Regions from separate parts of the Leisingera sp. CC-HEC093 genome, predicted to be linked through region 2. Evidence: riboswitches for the same ligand, from Rfam matches in the RefSeq annotation. Region 2 holds a riboswitch; each other region holds the start of a gene.

Region 1 (4,643 bases), 1.4 Mb from region 2:
CCGCCTGGCCCTGCTGGAGGGCGGCCGCGGCGATCAGCAGCGTCTGGCGGGCGTGCTGAAACTGGCCGCCGAGAAGGGCAACTGGGGCAGCGCGCCGGAGGGCCGCAGCCAGGGCATTGCCGTCCACAAGAGCTTTGGCAGCTATGTGGCCGAGCTGGTGGAGATCTCCGGAAATGCCGATGACGGGGTGAAAATCGAGAAGGTCACCTGCGCGGTGGACTGCGGCATCGCGGTCAACCCGGATGTGATCAAGGCGCAGATGGAGGGCGGCATCGGCTATGGCCTGGGCCATGTGATGCGCAACGAGATCACCCTGACCGGAGGCGAAGTGGACCAGTTCAACTTCCCTGACTACGAGCCGCTGCGGATCGGTGATATCGGGGCCATCGAGGTTCATATCGTGCCCTCCGCCGAGATGCCCACGGGGGTGGGCGAGCCCGGCACCCCGCCCTCGGCCCCGGCGCTGGCCAATGCCATCGCAGTCAACGGCCAGCGGGTGACGGCGCTGCCGATGAACCTGAACGGCGTCAGCTTTGCCTGAACCACAGCCTGCACCAGACGGCATTCAGTCCGGTGCAGGCAATCTGACCAGGACGGCTTCCTGCTGTATCCGTTCAAACTGTTCATCTGGCACCGTCAATTTATACCCGGCGCTCAGTTCCCGGGAAGTGCCGCAAACGTTGTGTCAGGTGCATATTAGGCATTGCCGGCCTCACTACAGACTGTGGTTTAACAAGTCTTGTCTTGCAGGCGAAAGGTCCGCTTTCGCATGTCGGAGGGGTGTCTCCCGCAGGTGCGGCGAGCCGGTGCCAGAGGATCGCGACGATCTGATGGCCGTCTACCAAGGACTGCTCGCCGCGGGACGGATCGAGTTCGTCACGTTTCACCAGTCGACGGCTTATGAAGAGTTCGTCGAGGGACGACAGCCGATGACCGGCTCGGACGATGACGAGGACGCATCCACGAGCGGCTTCCGGTTGGAAACCGTGCCGGGGATTTCCGCCGGATCGCGAAACGCGCGGAGACCAGCCGTGGGCATTCATCTGCCGAGGCCTCAATACGCATAGAAGGCCGCCAAGTTTTCAAGATGTCGATTGGCGGGGCGAACAACCCCGAAGACGCGCATCTTTTCGAAGAAGCCGTAAAGGGCGGTTATACGCTTCTTGGCTTCGACGATATTGACTGGTCTGACGAGAAATTCACGAGCCGCGAGGCCATCATCGGAGCCTGCAAGGTCCAGGGCGACCAAAACGCAAAAGCAGATGCTCGGTCGGGCATGGTACAAAATCCGTTCATTTTCCGGAATTGGGTTCGAGAAGGTGACATTGTCATCGTGTGGAAAGGCAATGGCCTGTTTCGGGCAATCGGGGTGTTTACAGGTGGCTACGAATTTGCCCCTCGCCCCGAAGGCGGATATGCCCATCGCTGCGCCGTCCGTTGGCTTTGGATCGACCGCGAAGGGGTTCCTGGCGGCGAAATTTACTCCCGTCGTTTCTCGATGAAATCGATCTACCTGCTCTATGGTGCAGAACTGAACGTGCCGGCCCTCGAACGCTACATGAACAGCCAACAAAATGAGGGTTCGTCGGAACCTGAGTCGTTCGTACTAATCATCGACGAGATCAACCGCGCGAACATTTCCAAGGTTTTCGGCGAGCTGATCACGCTCTTGGAAACAGACAAGCGGCTTGGACGGCCGAACCAGCTCAAGGTGCGCCTGCCCTATTCTGGGGACGAATTCGGTGTTCCGTCAAACCTGCATATCGTCGGCACGATGAACAGGGCAGACCGCTCCATCGCCCTGCTTAACACGGTACTTTCGCTGCCCAAGCGATTCCGAGTGCGTGACCTCATCGACGTCAGTGATGCTGATCGCTTTGGCCTTGCCGAAATTGATTGGGGTTTCGGGGTAGAGGTCTTCGACCATGCTCAGGGATGTATTGCTGTCGCACTTCGAAAGGCCGGAGACCAAATACTTGCCCCCTGGCCAAGCAACCGCAATGAACCCACTCAGCGCCACCGTTCCGATCCAGGCAAACAAAGGGCCCCCACCCAGGCCTGTCCGCTTTGAGCGCAGGAAGATGTAAGCTGGCAAAAACAGGAAAACCCAAAGCAGCAGGCCGTTGACAGCCTCCTTGCGGGCGAGCAAACAGAAGGAGAAACGCTTGACACAGAAAATCCGCTTTGCCATTCAGCAGCAGTGACCGGTTCCGCGAGTGTTTCAATGCGCAGCGGAAGAAATAGGGAACACGGTGCGGCGTACCCAAAAGGGACCAAATCCGTGACTGCCCCCGCAACTGTGAGCGGTGAGTGACGCTGAAAACGCCACTGGGACACCCCCGGGAAGGCCAGCCGAACCAGGACCCGCGAGTCAGGAGACCTGCCGGACACAAGGGCTGAGGAACCGCTTGCGGTGTTTCAACTCTTTTCCACCGGACGCCGGGGTGCGCGTCTGGCGCGTGTGCCGTTCAGGCTATCCCGTGCCATTACTCCCCGTTGTTCATTCCTGATTGCAGGTGAGCCTGCATCGTCGAATGAGGACGATATGAAACTGAACTATCTGGCCGCAGCTCTGGCCGTTTCCCTGCCGGCCGCCGCGTCGGCGCACTTCCAGCTGAACTACACCGAGAAAGCGCTGATTGAGAAGCCCGGCGATGTGCCGATTGGCCTGGTGTTCTGGCACCCGATGGCAAATGGTCATGCGATGGACATGGGCAAGCCGGAAGAATTCTTCATGGTTCACAAGGGCGAGAAGACCGATCTGACGGACCGCCTGGAGCCCGCAACCTTCAAAGGCGCTGAGAACGAAGCTTCGGCCTATAAGGCGTCCGTTCCGGTCAAACGCTCCGGCGACTATGTCGTCGTGACTGTGCCTTCGCCGTACTACGAGGAAAGCGAAGATATCTACATCCAGCAAATCTCCAAGGTCGTGCTGAACCGCAACACACTGCCCACCGATTGGGATCAGCCCGTTGGCCTGGCCACCGAGATCCTGCCGTTGAACAAGCCCTACAACGTCATCGTCGGCTCCACCTTCTCCGGCCAGGTTCTGGCAGATGGCAAGCCGGTTCCCGGTGCCGAGATTGAAATCGAGTTCATGGCGGCGGAGCCCGATCTCGAGAAATTCTCCACCACCAGCCCAACCGTGGGCGAGATGCCTGGCGGTGCGATTGTGGCCATCGCTGACCAGAACGGCGTGTTCTCCTTCGGCATTCCGAAAGCAGGCTACTGGGGTTTTGCCGCTCTGGGGTCCGGCCCGGTGACCGAGCACGACGGCAAGGAACTCAGCCAGGATGCCGTGCTTTGGATTCACGCTGCAGAGCTGAAGTGAAAGTAGACCGATGCATATCGTAGACGGCGCACTGTCAAACCCGGTTGTGATCGGCGGCGCGGTTGCCGCCGCCGGCGGTATTGCCATGGGTCTGCGCAACCTGCCGTTGGAGCGTATTCCGGCGGCGGGGGTTCTTTCGGCCAGTTTCTTTGTGGCCTCGCTGATCCATGTCCCGATCGGGCCCAGCTCGGTTCACCTGATTCTGAACGGGCTGGCGGGGCTGGTGCTGGGATGGGCTGCCTTCCCGGCGCTGTTTGTCGGGCTGCTGCTGCAGGCGGTCTTCTTTGGCTTCGGCGGGCTGACCGTTTTGGGTGTGAACGCGGTGAATATTGCTTTGCCTGCGGTTCTTGTCGGGTTGGCCTTCCGCCCGCTTGTGGCGCGCGGCTCGCCGCTGCAAGGAGCGATCTGGGGCGGTATCGGAGGCGGCGCTGCAATTGCGACCACAACATTGGCCGTTGCCGCTTCGCTAATGCTGTCCGGCGATGAGTTCCTTCTGGCTGCCAAGCTGGTGTTTTTCTCCCATATCCCAGTGATGGTAATCGAAGCGCTGTTGTCCGGCGCGGCCATTTTCCTGGCCCGGCGGGTGAAACCTGAGCTGTTCATTGACACAAAGGGAAGCCTGGCATGATCCGGTCCTGTATTCTGATCCTTGCGCTTCTTGCTCCGCTGCCGGCGCTGGCCCACAATGTGATTTCCTCCGTGTTCCCGTCTGGTACAGACATTGAAGGCGAAGTTGGGTTCTCCAACGGGGAAATGGCTGTGGATCTGCCGATCGTAGTTTTTGATGAAAACGGCAGCAAGCTGGGTGAGACCGTAACCGACGCTGACGGATTCTTTCTGTTCACACCGTCAGAGCCTGTGAAACATATTTTCCGCGGTGATCTGGGTGCAGGCCACGTCGCCGAAGTGGTCATGGAAGCAGCGGATGTCGCGCGGATCCTTGGGCAAAGCCCCGGCGAGGCAGCAGCCGCGACGGGGACTGCACCGGCCTTTCCGGCAGGCACTGCGGGTATTTCTGATCAAACCCGCGCGGAACTTGCTACCATGATGCGAAATGAACTGCGTCCGCTCCGGCAGGAGCTGTCAGCGTTTAAGAACAAGTCGGACTTTCAGTCTGTCCTTGGCGGCATCGGGTATATCTGCGGCCTTTTCGGGTTGGGTTTTTACATCGCCGCGCGGCGCAGGATCGGCGGCAGCGCATGACCTATGTCCTGACTGGCGATGAAAAACCGTTCAGCGGGTTCGGCGCATTCCGCACCAAGGTTACCACGCTGGATCCGCGTATGCGCATCGTGATGACCGCGGTCTATGC
Region 2 (4,643 bases):
CGGCGAGGCGCTGAGCCGCGAGATCACCGTCGACCCGGCAGAGATCGAAGACGCGCTGTGGGTCAGCCGGCAGGAGATGATGACGGTCTTTGCCGGAGAGCACCCGGTCCTGAAGCCCGCGCGCGAAGGGGCAATTGCGCAGTTTTTGATCAAGAACTGGCTTGCGGACACGCTGGACTAAGGCGCATATGGTCAGCGAAAGGCGCAGCAGCCCGGCAACGCACCGGCACGGCAAGTGAGGCAGGCAAAGATGGAATTTCAGAGCAGCGAAGATATCGAGGCCCCGATTGCCGAGGTGTTCCGGGCGATCTCCGATTTCGGCGCGCTGGAACGCTCCGCCCTGCGGCGCGGCATCGAATTGCAGCGCACCGGCGACGCTGCCGATCCCGCGGGCGGGCTGGCTTGGGATCTGTCCTTCAGCTTTCGCGGCAAACAGCGCAGTATCGCGCTGACGCTGGCCGCTTACACGCCGGACACCGGAATGATCCTGGCCGGCAGCGGCAGCGGGCTTGACGGGCAGATGGCGGTCGACTTGCTGGCGCTGTCGCCGCAGCGCACCCGGATGACGGTGCAGCTGAAACTTGCCCCGACCAGCCTGACCGGGCGCCTGATGGTGCAATCGCTGAAACTGGCGCGCAGCAATCTGAACCGCCGCTTCAGGCTGCGCCTGGCTGATTACGCCCGCATCACCGAAGAACGGCTGAGCCGCCCCGCCTGAAACGCACCTTCCGGCCGCGGCTAGGCCTGCGGCACCAGCCGCGGCCACACCGCGGCATTGGCACGGGCAAAGGCACCCAGATGGCCGATCTTCCGCAGGCCCGTTTGTTTCGGATCCAGCACCACCCGCTGCTGCGGAACATTTCCATAGACATCGCCCAGCCGCCACACCGCTGCGGGCGGCACCACGTCGTCATCCGCCATTGCAAAGAGGTCTACCGGGATGCCGGTCTCTGCCCAGCGCGGCTGCGGCAGGCCGCGACCGGTTTCCTGCAGGTAGCTGCCCGGCACGGTGCACCAGCGCCGCCACTGCCAGTAGACACCCGCCGGCAAGTCGGCCCCGAACCCCACCGCGCGCCCGGGCAGATAGCCCAAAGCACGAACCAGCGCCGGCACATGGCCGAACCAGAAGGCCAGCGCCAGCGCGCGGTAGGACCAGGGATGATCGTGGTGATGCACCAAGCCGCCCGCAACCACGATCATGCGGGCGACGTCCGTCAGGCCATCCTGCAGGGGCATCAGCATTGCCCCCAGCGAATGGCCAATCACCTGCAGCGGCAGGCCCGCATAGCGCCGCTGCATTTCTTTCCGCGCGGCCGGCTGATCCGCCAGCGCCCAGTCGGCCATCAAGGCCTTTGACCGGCGCGGGTGCATACGCGCCGAATCCCCGAAATCCCGATAGTCATAGGTCAGGCAGGCCATTTGCCGCTCTGCCGCCAGCCAGCGTGCGAAATGCCGGTAATAGCCCTGCGGCACCCCGGTTGCGCCATTCAGCACCACTGCTGCCCTGGCAGGCCCTGCCGGATGGTACAGCCGCCCGGCCAGCTCTGCATCGCCGGCAGCAAAGCGCAGCTCTTGCACCCGGATATCCGCGGTGTGTCCTGCATGGCTGTCGAGCATGGCACCCTCCTAGACCGATTGGTCTATTCCACCTCTGGACCAATCGGTCTAATACTGTCAACCTGTCGCCATGACTGACGTGACGACACCCCAGCCCAGCCCGGACAGCCCTGCCCCGACCCGCGAGCGGCTGCTGCGCGCGGCAGCCGGCCTGTTCCGCAACAAGGGCTACAGCGGCACCGGGCTGGCGGAACTGCTGGCCGCGGCGGAGGCGCCCAAAGGCTCGCTCTATCACCATTTCCCGAACGGAAAATCCGACCTGGCCCTGGCCGCGGCAGAGTGGGCCTCGGAACAGATGCTGGAGCTGCTTGCCGTCTCCTTCAGCCCCGCGCCCAGCTTCCACGAAGGTGCCAAGACGGTCTGCTTCAAGCTGGCAAAACTGTTCGACAAGCAAGGCAAGTGGAGTGGCTGCCCGGTCTCTGCCACCCTGTTCGAAGGGCCGGAGAACGAGAGTTTTCACCAGCACGCCGCCCGGCTGTTCGAAGGCTGGATCACTGAGACCGCGGCCCACGCCCAGCGCCTGGGCCTGCCCGAACACGAGGCCCGCGCGGCCGCCGAGAATTTCTATATCCTTTTGCAGGGCGGCTGGCAGCTGGCCCGGGTGCGGCGCGATTCAGATGTGATCCGGGGCTTGCACCTGCAGTTGCACGCGCCCGCGCCCGCGGCCTTGCAGGTGCAGAAAAACAATTGACGACTCGGGCACCCAGCCGCTACCGCTAGTGGCGATGGTTCCCGTGCTACAGAATCTTGTGTCCGGGATGAAAAGGGAACACGGTGCGGCCCGCGCAAGCTGGCCTAGTCCGAGACTGCCCCCGCAACTGTAAGCGGCGAGCGACCCCGATAGAGCCACTGGCCCGAATGGGCCGGGAAGGATCGGGAAAGCGGCGACCCGCAAGTCAGGAGACCTGCCATCGAACGTGAAACTCGAACCCGGGCGGGGTGTCCGGACAGGGTCTGATGGCACCGCGGGATTCTCCCGCATATCATCCGAACTCCTGTCCCCAAAACCCCCGCACCACGCGCGGAGGGCGCAAACATGATGTGGACGGACAAGACGCATTTCTATGCGGCAACGGATTGCAAATACCTGGGGCGGCCCTGCCCCGCGGCAGAGCGGATGATCGCCAAGCTGGCCGAGGCGATGACCAAGGCCAAACCGCTGACCCAGGGAGATTTCGAAATCACCGGCACCACCGCGCTGGACGGCTGCCCGCGCAGCTGCCCGGCGCAATTCGCAGCCAGCCATGACCGCATCCGGCTGTTCTGCGGCGTGGGGGAAGAGGCGCCGCGTGACGGGCTGGACCGGTTTGCCGATGCGATCCTCAGCCGCGGCGGCACCGGCTTTGCCGCCTCAAGCCTGGACGCCCGCCCCTGCGCGTTGATGGAAGCGCTGCCGAAAACGGAAGAGGCGCAGAAGGCCGAGCAGATGCTGGCACTGTGATCTGACATCAGCCGTTCCGGGCACGCCTGGAGGGCAGCGCCCGCCCCTTGGGGGCGGGACAGGCGCTGACCGGCCTCCCGGCCGGGCGGTCTGATATCTAGTCTCTGATGCTTCTCTGGCGGCCGCCCTGCTGCGAACAGGCCCAGTCCAGCTGGTCCTCAGTCTCCACCGCGCAGGGGCGCACCGACCGCAGCCGCGCCAGCGCCTCTGCCGGATCCTCGCCGCATTCAATCATCAGCCGCAGCACCGCCATGCCGGACCGCCCGCAGCCGCCCCGGCAATGCACCAGCACCCGGCCGCCGCCCGCCAGCGCCTGCCGCGCCGATTTGCTGGCGGCCGCCCATTTCGCGTTCACCGCCGGCGGCGGCACCTGAAAGTCCGGCACCGGCAGATGCAGCCAGCGGCAGGCCATGCTTTGGAGATCGACGCCCAGCCGCGGCGCCCCGGCGGCCACATGTTCGGCCTCCGTGGTCATCGAAATCACCAGCCCCGGCTTCCATTGATAGATTTGGATCAGGTCGTTGCGGTAATCGCCCGCGCCGCCCGGCAGCCGGCACAGCGCCAGAATGCCGCCGCCTGCTGACAGCGCATGGATGGTCAGGCCGGCCTGCACCGCAGTCTCCTGCATGGCAGGCTTCGGAGTGTCTTCAGTCCGCATACCGCCTCCCTGGCCGCCGCGCTCCTGCACTTTCCCCGCATTTTCCCCTCCCCTCAGCCTAGCCGCTAACCGCGCAAAGCCAAAGCGCTTTTGCAGCACCGGGAATGCTGCCATCTGCGGTGGACGAACGGGCTGCGCTTCAATACCCTGCGCGCAACGCGGGACGCCCCGCACATCGAATCCGGCACGAGACATCATGAACGATACCCCCAGCGGCACCACCCAATCCCAATACCAGGTTCTGGCCCGCAAATACCGGCCCGAGACCTTTGCCGATCTGGTGGGCCAGGACGCCATGGTGCGGACGCTGAAAAACGCCTTTGCCGCCGACCGCATAGCCCAGGCCTTCATCATGACGGGCATCCGCGGCACCGGTAAGACCACCACCGCCCGGATCATCGCCAAGGGCATGAACTGCGTGGGCGAGGACGGCCAGGGCGGCCCCACCACCGACCCTTGCGGCAAATGCGAGCATTGCACGGCGATCATGGAAGGCCGCCATGTGGACGTGATGGAAATGGACGCGGCCTCGCGCACCGGTGTCAATGACATCCGCGAAATCATCGACTCGGTACAGTACCGCGCCGCCTCGGCCCGCTACAAGATCTACATCATCGACGAGGTCCACATGCTGTCGACCAGCGCGTTCAACGCGCTGCTGAAGACGCTGGAGGAGCCGCCCGCGCATGTGAAGTTCATCTTCGCCACCACCGAGATCCGCAAGGTGCCGGTGACGGTGCTGTCGCGCTGCCAGCGCTTTGATTTGCGCCGGATCGAGCCGGAGGTGATGATCGCCCTCCTCCGCAAGATCGCCACTGCCGAAAATGCCGAAATCGCCGAGGACGCGCTGGCGCTCATCACCCGTGCTGCAGAAGGCTCCGCCCGCGATGCGACCTCGCTGCTGGACCAGGCGATTTCCCACGGCGC
Region 3 (4,643 bases), 270 kb from region 2:
TGCTTGATCTGGCCCATTTCGGTCACCAGATCGGCGATCTCAATCAGCTCTTCCTTGGCGTTGCGGCCCGTCAAAACCACATGGGTCATCGGCGGTTTCTGCTCCACCAGGAACTCCAGCACCTCCTCCAGGTCCAGATACTCATAACGCAGCGCGATGTTGATCTCATCCAGCAGCACCATGGTATTGCGCTCATCCAGGATCATCTCCTTGGCCTTCTCCCAGCCCTTTTGCGCGGCGGCAATGTCACGCGCCTTGTCCTGGGTTTCCCAGGTGAACCCCTCGCCCATCGCATAGAACTGGCACAGATCGCTGAAGTTCTCCTCGATCAGGGTGCGCTCGCCGGTCTGCCAGGCACCCTTGATGAACTGCACCACGGCGCAAGGCATCTTGTGGGCGATGCAGCGCATGATCATGCCGAACCCGGAGGAGGATTTTCCCTTGCCCGGGCCGGTGTGAACGATGATCAGGCCCTTCTCGCCCTCCTTGGTCTTCATCATCCGGTCGCGCGCGGCCTTCTTCTTGGCCATTTTGGACGCGTGACGGGCGGCTTCTTCCTCTGAGATGCCGGTTTCAGACTTTTCGCTCATGGGGGCTCTCCAGCTGTTTGACCCCATGTCTTGACAAAGAAGCCCGCCATAGCGCAAGGGGGTTCAGCTGGTTCCTGTGAAAACAGGCGAAGAGGGAATGTGAAGGCCTTGCCAAGGCTCAAGCACAGCCGCCCCCGCGACCGTGACCGGATGAGGCCGCCATGCCACTGGGGTTAGCCCCGGGAAGGCAGGATGGCCGGCAAGGCCCAAGCCTTGGCATCCGCAAGCCGGGAGACCTGCCAGCGAAAGAGAGTTCAACGGGCAGACGGGGTGTTCTGCGACCGGGTGAGGGGCTGGCACGATACGGCTCCTTTCTGGCCATCCCGCACGCCCTGCCGCGACAGGAGACGCGCCGATGGCTGACGATATGGCAGGCCAAGCTGCCAGGACCCCGGGACCGGTCACATTGACCGTTTGCCTTACCTGCCGCCGCGAGGGGGCGGACCCCGAGGCCACCCGCCCCGGCGCCATTCTGCACGCAGCCCTGGAAGAGGCCGGGATGCCCGAAGGCGTCCGTCTGCGCGGGGTCGAATGCCTGTCCTCCTGCAAACGCGGCTGCGCCGTGGCTTTGATCGGCGGCGCGGAACGCTGGACCTATGTCTACGGCGATCTCGACCCGGATCAGCACGTCCCTGAAATCCTGGAAGGGGCTGCCGCCTATGCCGCCACCGCTGACGGCGTCGTGCCCTGGCGCGAGCGCCCGCAGACCTTCCGCAAGCAATCCGTTGCCCGCATCCCGCCGGCCAAGTTCTTCTCCGAGGAGTAATCATGAGCGACCTCAACAAGATCCCCGTCACCGTCATCACCGGCTTCCTCGGTGCCGGCAAGACCACGCTGATCCGCCACCTGATGCAGAACCCGCAGGGCAAGCGCCTGGCGGTTGTGGTCAACGAGTTCGGCACCGCCGGCGTCGATGGCGACATCCTGAAGTCCTGCGCGGATGAGAACTGCCCGGCGGAAAACATCATGGAGCTGGCCAACGGCTGCATCTGCTGCACCGTCGCGGATGACTTCATCCCCACCATCGAACAGCTGATGGACCTGCCGGAAAAGCCCGATCACATCGTGATCGAAACCTCCGGTCTGGCCCTGCCCAAGCCGCTCCTGAAAGCGTTTGACTGGCCCGCCATCCGCTCCCGCATCACCGTCGATGGCGTGATTGCGCTGGCCGACGCCGAGGCGGTTGCCAAGGGCCAGTTCGCCCCCGACCTGGACGCCGTTCAGGCCCAGCGCGAGGCGGATGACAGCATCGACCACGAAACCCCGCTCAGCGAAGTGTTCGAGGACCAGATCTCCTGCGCCGACATCGTGCTGCTGTCCAAGGCCGACCTGGCCGGCGACGAAGGCGTCGACAAGGCCCGCGCGGTGATTGAGGCCGAAGCCCCGCGCAAGCTGCCGATCCTGCCGATGAGCGAAGGCGTCATCGACCCGCGCATCATTCTGGGTCTGGGTGCCGCTGCCGAGGACGACCTGGAGGCACGCCCCAGCCACCACGACGGCCACCACGACCACGAGCATGACGATTTTGAGAGCATCGTTGTCGAAATGGGTGAAGTCTCCGACCCGGAAGCGCTGCAGAATGCCATCGTGAAACTCGCCCGCGAGCGCAACATCCTGCGCGTCAAAGGCTATGTCGCGGTGGAGGGGAAACCGATGCGGATGCTGGTTCAGGCCGTGGGCGAGCGCCTGCGCGCCCAGTATGATCAGCCTTGGGGCGCGCAGCCGCGCAAGACCGCCCTGGTGGTCATCGCCGAGCATGACGATATCGACGAACAAGCCATCCGCGCCGAGCTGGGGGCCTGAAGCTGATGCCCCAAGGCGAAACTTTAAAGGTTTCGCCCGGCGGCAACGCCGGGCAGCGCCCGACCTCCCCCACGGGAGGGCGCTTCGCTTCCTCCCGAGGCCGGGCACTGCCCTCTGCTCTTCTTTCCGAAAGGGCCTGACCTATGCACGTCGTCTTCCGCGAAAGCCACGGCCTTGACGAGACCGACACCCCGCAGGATCTCGGGCAGACGCCCGGCGATCTGGTGGTGCTGTCTTTCTCCGACAGCGATCTCGGCGCCTTCGCGGCGGGCTGGCACCGGGCAGACGGCAGGCTCCCCAGCTTGCGCCTCGCCAACCTGGTAGCGCTGAAGCACCCGCTGTCGGTCGATGTGTATGCAGAACAGACACTGGAAGGTGCCAAGGGTGTCCTCGTCCGCCTGATCGGCGGCGAAAGCTACTGGTCCTATGGCCTTGCCACCCTGCAGGACCTGGCCCGCCGCAAAGGTATTGCGCTGGCAATCCTGCCCGCTGACGGGCGCGAGGATGCGCGGCTTGATGAGCTGTCCACCCTGCCCGTCTCCACTCTGCGCCGCCTGCAGTCCCTCTGCGATGCCGGCGGCGCCGTTGCAGCCCAGGCCGCGCTGGCCCAGCTGTCGCTGGCAGCCGGCCTCTATGCCGGCCCTGTCCTCGGCCTCAAAACAATGCCGGAGCACGGGTTCTACGATCCGGCCAAGGGCGTGCTCGCAGACCTGCCGCCGCAGGACAAACCGCTGGTGCTGGTAAGCTTCTACCGCTCTTATCTCACAGCTGCCGACACTGCTCCGGCAGATGCTCTGATCGAGGAGCTGCGCGCCCGCGGCTACGCCGCCTTCGGCATCTTTGCCGCCAGCCTCAAGGCCCCCGCCGCGGCAGACTGGCTGCGCGCGAAACTCCCTGAACTGGCCCCTGCAGCGATCATCAACGCCACCGCGTTTTCCGCCCAAGGCACCGACGGCAGCGCCTCGCCGCTGTCCACCACCGGCTGCCCGGTGTTCCAGGTCGCTCTGTCCACCGCCCGCAAGAAAGACTGGGCCGAAGCAGACCGCGGGCTATCGCCCGCCGATCTCGCCATGCACGTCGTCCTGCCGGAGGTTGACGGCCGCATCTTCGCAGGCGTTGTCAGCTTCAAATCGCCGGGCAAGAAAGACGAGGACCTGCAGTACTCCCGCTTTGCCCACCGCGCAGATGCGGACCGCATCAAGGCTGCCGTGGACCGCGTGGAGGGCTGGCTGCACCTCGCCAATCTGCCGAATGCAGACAAGCACCTGGCCCTGATCCTCTCCACATACCCCGGCCGCGACCACAATCTGGCCCATGCCGTCGGCCTCGACGCGCTGGCCTCCTGCGACGAAATCCTGCGCGCGCTCTGGGATCAGGGCTATACCGTCGAGCCGCAGGAGAACACCGGCCTGCGGCTGATGAAAGAGACCCTCAGCGTTCCGCTGGAGGACTACCGCCAAGCCCTCGCCACCCTGCCGCAAGAGCTGCAGGACGCGCTGGCCGCGGCCTGGGGCAGCCCGGAAAAAGACGCAGATTTCCGCGATGGCGCGTTTCATTTCAAGGCCTTGCGCGCAGGCAAAGCCCTGATCGCTTTGCAGCCCGAACGCGGCGAAGTGAAGACCCGCGTCGACGATTACCACGACCTCGACCGCACCCCGCGCCACGCCTATGTGGCGTTTTACCTGTGGCTGCGCACCCAGACTGACGCCCTCATCCACATCGGCGCCCACGGCACACTGGAATGGCTTCCAGGCAAGGCGGTTGCCCTCTCCGGCGCGTGCTGGCCCGAAGTCCTGACCGGCCCGCTGCCCGTCGCCTACCCGTTCATCGTCAACGATCCGGGCGAGGCAGCACAGGCCAAGCGCCGCATCGGCGCCGTCACCATCGGCCACCTGCCCCCGCCACTGGCACAGACCACCCTGCCTGAGGGCATGTCCCGGCTTGAAAGCCTGCTCGACGAATATTCCACCGCCGACGGCCTTGATCCGGCCCGGCGCGACCGGCTGATCGGCGACATCCGGGCAGAGGCGCAGGGAACCGGCGTGGAGGCAGACCTGGGCCTTACCCCCGACACCTCCCCCGCCGAGGCGATCACCCGCATCGACGCCTTTGTCTGCGACATCAAGGAAAGCCAGTACGGCGAGGGCCTGCATATCTTCGGCACCGGCCAATGCGGGGCAGAGGAACGCGCCGGGCTGATTGCCGCGCTGGACGGCAAGATCGTCACCCCCGGCCCCTCCGGCTCGCCGT
Region 4 (4,643 bases), 1.7 Mb from region 2:
CCGAAGCCTTGGCCACCGCCAGCACCGTATCGGTCTCGGTGCAGGCGGACGTCACGCCCGACGCGGCAAAGCTGATCTCGGCGGCAGCGGTCTCTTCCGGCACCACGTCGTCCAGCTCCGGCGCATCCGCCTCGGTCTCCACCGGCGCGCCAAAGCTTTCCTGATTGTAGTTCTCCATGTCGAAGCCCAGGCCGTTCAGCATGTCGCGCACTGCCTGCATGAACGGCTCAGGGCCGCAGCAGTAGACCTCGCGCTCCAGGTAATCACCGGCAATCAGGCCCAGCATGATCTGGTTCAGCTGCCCGCGGTAGCCGGTCCAGACCTGATAGGGATCATCCTCTTCCACCACAAAGTTCAGCTTGATCCCCGGCACCCGCGACGCCATGCTTTCCAGCTGCTGGCGGGCAATAATCTCGCTGGGCCGCTTGGCGCAGTTGATAAAGCAGACGTCCGGCGACTGGCCGCGGTCGAACAGGTATTGGGTCATCGACAGGCTGGGCGTGATGCCGGAGCCTGCGGAGATGAACAGGAACTTGCCATTCGGACGCTTGGGCAGGGTGAACACGCCCGCCGGGCCCGACGCTCTGATATGCCTGCCCGGGCGCAGGTGGTCCAGCATCCAGCGGGTGCCGATGCTGTCTCCCTGCGCCTTCACCGTGACGGAGATCGACAGCGGCCGCGACGGCGAGGAGCTGATGGTGTAAGTGCGCCAGACGGTTTCGCCGGGCACCGGCAGCTCCAGTGTCAGGAACTGGCCCGGCTGGTACTTGAACCACGCGCCGGACGGCGCGCGGAAGCTGAAGGTGGCGGTATTCGGTGCTTCCGGCACGACAGAGACGCATTCCAGCATCTCGTCGTCCTTCCACGCCAGGGTCTCGTCCAGCGTTTCGAAATTGGCCTGCAGTCCCATAGCACTACTCCGCCGCGATCAGATGGCGGCCGGTCAGCGCGCGGGTCAGGTGCTCAGCATACCAGTTGGAGAACTGGATTACGCCGCTCTCCTGCACTTCCGAATAGGGGCCGGGTTCATAAGCGGGCGAGTTGATGCCGCGCTGGTTGTCCTCCACCACGATGCGGTCCTCGTCATTGGTGGCCATCCAGACCTCGGTCAGACGCTTGATGTCATAATCCTGACCCTCAACCGCATCCTTGTGCACCAGCCACTTGGTGGTGACTTCGGTCTCGGTCGGGCTGATCGGGGTCACAAGGAACACCAGCGAATGATCCGGCAGGAAGTGGTTCCAGGTTGTCGGGTAATGGAATTTCAGCAGCGTGCCCGCATCGGCGAACGGCACCCGGCCCAGCTGTTTGGCAACGGCCGCTTTGCCATCCATGGTATAGCTTTCCGCGCCCTCGTTCAGCGGCATCCGCGCCAGACGGTGCTGGCCGCGCCCGTCGATGGTGAAGGCCGACGGAATGCCCGCCGCTTCGATCCGGTCGAAATGCTTCTGCAGATGAGCCGGGGTCTCACCGCCTTCGATACCAGTGACCGAGGGGTCTTCCGGGAAAGTCCGGCACAGCGACGGGTGGTTGCCGCCGCAGTGATAGCACTCGCGGTTGTTCTCCCAGACCAGCTTCCAGTTGCCGTTCTCGATGATCGAGCTTTCATAGGCGATCTTGGCGTTGCCCAGGTCATGCGGCTCCAGATAGGGGCGGGCCACATCGGCAAAGGCATCGAAATCCGGTGCCTCATCGGCCAGACAGATATAGATCAGACCGGCCAGATCGCGGCAATGCACCGGCTTCAGCCCGTGCTTGGAGGCATCGAAATCCGGCCCCATGTCACGTGCCCACAACAGCGAGCCGTCCAGCTCATAGGTCCACTGGTGGTAGGGGCAGACCAGCTTGGGCGAATTGCCCTTCTTGGCCTTGCACACAACCGAACCGCGGTGGCGGCAGGCGTTGTGGAAGGCACGCACTTCGCCATCGGTGCCGCGCACGATGATGACGTTGTAGGACCCCACCTGATGGGTCACGTAATTGCCCGGTTTCGGCACTTCGCAGGCGGGAATGGCAAACAGCCACTCGCGGTAGAAAATCTGGCGCATGTCCAGATCCAGCACGCCCGGATCGGTATAAAACGCCTGCTCCAGGGAATAGTTTTTCTGCCGGGCCACCAGCTTGGCCAGAATTTCGCTGTCGTGAAGCATCTGCTTCTCTCCTTTGCCGCAACCCCGCGGCGTGTTGGCTTGGGTGCAGGCAGGACTGGAGAGACTGCAGGCCACGCGCCTGCAACCGCCCCGCCGCCGCCCGCGGTTGACGTTTTCCTGGCAAGGCTGGTTTCCGGACTGTCCCGGGGCCGTTAGGCGGCGGGGCCTGGCACCTTCCCGAAGGATTTCCCTCAGTGGTTTTTGCCATGCCTTGCCCGGGGTCACCGTTGCGGGGTCAGTGCCGGAGTTTCACCAGCTTCCCAATTCTCCGCCCCAAAAGGCGGCACCTTGCTGAGGCGCAAATTGCCCTAATCCCGGCCATGGGGCGGAGACAAATCCGACCCGCAAAAACCGGAAAAAGACATGCATGTTTGCTGCGCCCGAAGGGACAGGGATGTCCAGAATCTCAAACCGGCATTCGCCAGTCTGTTTGCGGCAAGCGCTTATCTTTCATGCGCTTACGCGCCGCCGGCCACCGCGAATCGATTCGCAGGCCGCAAGTCCGGCACTGGCCTCTTGGAACGCAGTGCACAATAAACTGTATATCGTATAATTAAGCGAAGCACAGGAGACACCGATGACCACCGGCCACGTATTTATTGCCACCAGCCTCGACGGTTATGTGGCCCGCCAGGACCATTCGCTGGACTGGCTATCCAAACAGCCCGCAGCCAAGGACGACGATGGCGGTTTTGCCGCCTTCATGGACAGCATCGACGGGCTGGTCATGGGAACGGGATCATTCCGCACTTTGCTGGGGTTCGGCCAATGGCCCTACGCCAAGCCGGTTGTGGTGCTCAGCCGCAGCATGACCGAACAGGACATCCCCGAGCACCTGAAGGACAAGGTGCGCCTCAGCACCGCCGCGCCCGCAGACCTCATGCAGGACTTGCAACAACAGGGCTGGACCCGCGCCTATATCGACGGCGGCCGTCTCGTGCAGTCTTTCCTGCGCCAGGGGCTGATCGCCGACCTGACCATCACAACGGTTCCGATCCTGATCGGCAGCGGCATCCCCCTGTTCGGCAGCGTGGACCGGGACATCGACCTCAAGGTGGCAAGCTCCCGCATCCTTCCTGCCGGTATGGTTCAAACCACCTTCCAGGTGGTCTGACCAATGCCCCCGCGCATGGGACGCCCACCCAAGGGCAGCCGCACCCTCAGTAAGGGCGATGTGCTGAAAAAGGCCCTGCACCTGCTCGACCAGGGCGGCAGCAAGGCTCTGACCTTCAAGGCACTGGCAGAGGCGCTTGGCGTCACCCCGATGGCAGTGGCCCATCATGCCGGCACTAGAGACGAGATGATCGCGGGCCTTGTGGCCATAGCGTTCGAAGGTTCAGACACCCCGTCAGAAGCAGCAACGCCCAAGCTGCGGCTGCGCGACCTGATGACCCGCTACTGCGCCCAGGTGACCCGCCATCCGGAACTGGCAAAGTGCATCTTGGAAAACCCCTCGCTGATCGGCCCTTCCCTGACCGGGCTGACGCAGCTCATCGAAGCGGAAATCACCGCCGCAGGCGTAACCGGCGCAGAGGCCCGCACCCTCCTGTGCCTGATCGTGGATTACACCCACGGCTTTGCCTTTGCCGCCGCCGCGGCACCGGGCGGGGCGCTTTCGGTTGACGATTTCACCCCGGCACTGAACTGGGTGCTGGACCGCATCGGATAAAAAACGCGGCCCCCTCAGGGCCCGCGCTTCAACTCAGGCCGGCACCGCCCTGCCAGCGGCCCTTCCTCACTTCGATTTCCAGGTATCCAGCCAGCGGCGGAACCGGCCCTTGCGCTCGGCGATTGCATCGCCCGCCGCATACAAACTGTCCTCGGCGCTTTCGATCATCGGGTCGATCCGCGCCCGCCGGAACCGGCGCCAGCGCACATAGACCGCCCACAAAACCGCCGCCAGCAGCACCAGGAAGATGATGGAGAACCAGTTCGTTGGCTTGTCCTCCGGTCCTGCCACCGGATTGATCGTCACCGCATTCGGGAAGATCGACAGGAACTCATTCCGCCAGCCGTAATGCAGCACCGCCACCCATTCAGGGTTCGCCTTGGTCGAGATGCTGTCATTGGCATCTGTATAAAGGTTCGCGGTGTCGAATTTGAAATAGGGCGGCCAGTTCCAGCCGGTGTCCTCGTTCCGGTAGACCATATTGCGGCCGTTTGCGCGCACCGCCTGGATGAACTGCACATCGCGGTTGATCAGCTGCGCCGACTGGTCGTCCGGCTTGGACCAGAAAATCCGGGTCCAGTCGTTCAGCTCCTGCCGTTCCTCATAGGTATTGACGATCCGCACCACGTCATACTGCGGCAGCGTGTAATGCAGGAAGGCGCCGAACAGCACCCAAAAAGTAATCAGGAAAGCCCATTTGATGAAACGCATGGGGCGCACCTCACATGAAGTTAATGACGTAGATCAGGAGCGCCAGCGCCCCCAGAGGGATAACATAGACCAAGAGGATCAACTTGCGCCGGAACGAACTGTCGTATTGTTTC

Evidence for each region. Region 2 has a riboswitch for cobalamin ahead of AC5STB_RS02395 (hypothetical protein). Riboswitches for the same ligand answer to the same signal wherever they lie in the genome.
Region 1: another riboswitch for cobalamin. It lies ahead of AC5STB_RS08915 (DUF4198 domain-containing protein); the one in region 2 lies ahead of AC5STB_RS02395 (hypothetical protein).
Region 3: another riboswitch for cobalamin. It lies ahead of AC5STB_RS01115 (DUF1636 family protein); the one in region 2 lies ahead of AC5STB_RS02395 (hypothetical protein).
Region 4: another riboswitch for cobalamin. It lies ahead of AC5STB_RS10700 (aromatic ring-hydroxylating oxygenase subunit alpha); the one in region 2 lies ahead of AC5STB_RS02395 (hypothetical protein).

What each region holds. Positions count from the first base shown of each region.
Region 1 covers NZ_JCAIJR010000001.1:1,846,643-1,851,285, forward strand. Annotated here, with positions in the region: gene AC5STB_RS08900 (xanthine dehydrogenase family protein molybdopterin-binding subunit) at 1-541, shown strand, start outside; gene AC5STB_RS08905 (hypothetical protein) at 831-1,067, shown strand; gene AC5STB_RS08910 (DUF8426 domain-containing protein) at 1,088-2,071, shown strand; cobalamin riboswitch at 2,189-2,402, shown strand; gene AC5STB_RS08915 (DUF4198 domain-containing protein) at 2,546-3,331, shown strand; gene cbiM (cobalt transporter CbiM) at 3,342-3,959, shown strand; gene AC5STB_RS08925 (NikL family nickel/cobalt ECF transporter subunit) at 3,956-4,534, shown strand; gene cbiQ (cobalt ECF transporter T component CbiQ) at 4,531-4,643, shown strand, end outside.
Region 2 covers NZ_JCAIJR010000001.1:491,146-495,788, forward strand. Annotated here, with positions in the region: gene nudC (NAD(+) diphosphatase) at 1-181, shown strand, start outside; gene AC5STB_RS02380 (SRPBCC family protein) at 251-718, shown strand; gene AC5STB_RS02385 (alpha/beta hydrolase family protein) at 739-1,617, opposite strand; gene AC5STB_RS02390 (TetR/AcrR family transcriptional regulator) at 1,688-2,308, shown strand; cobalamin riboswitch at 2,327-2,544, shown strand; gene AC5STB_RS02395 (hypothetical protein) at 2,654-3,058, shown strand; gene AC5STB_RS02400 (protein-tyrosine phosphatase family protein) at 3,156-3,716, opposite strand; gene AC5STB_RS02405 (DNA polymerase III subunit gamma/tau) at 3,913-4,643, shown strand, end outside.
Region 3 covers NZ_JCAIJR010000001.1:218,171-222,813, forward strand. Annotated here, with positions in the region: gene cobO (cob(I)yrinic acid a,c-diamide adenosyltransferase) at 1-590, opposite strand, end outside; cobalamin riboswitch at 642-848, shown strand; gene AC5STB_RS01115 (DUF1636 family protein) at 946-1,356, shown strand; gene cobW (cobalamin biosynthesis protein CobW) at 1,359-2,393, shown strand; gene cobN (cobaltochelatase subunit CobN) at 2,537-4,643, shown strand, end outside.
Region 4 covers NZ_JCAIJR010000001.1:2,221,783-2,226,425, reverse strand. Annotated here, with positions in the region: gene AC5STB_RS10705 (FAD-binding oxidoreductase) at 1-910, opposite strand, end outside; gene AC5STB_RS10700 (aromatic ring-hydroxylating oxygenase subunit alpha) at 915-2,150, opposite strand; cobalamin riboswitch at 2,258-2,456, opposite strand; gene AC5STB_RS10695 (dihydrofolate reductase family protein) at 2,728-3,264, shown strand; gene AC5STB_RS10690 (TetR/AcrR family transcriptional regulator) at 3,280-3,819, shown strand; gene AC5STB_RS10685 (DUF1523 family protein) at 3,886-4,530, opposite strand; gene AC5STB_RS10680 (hypothetical protein) at 4,541-4,643, opposite strand, start outside.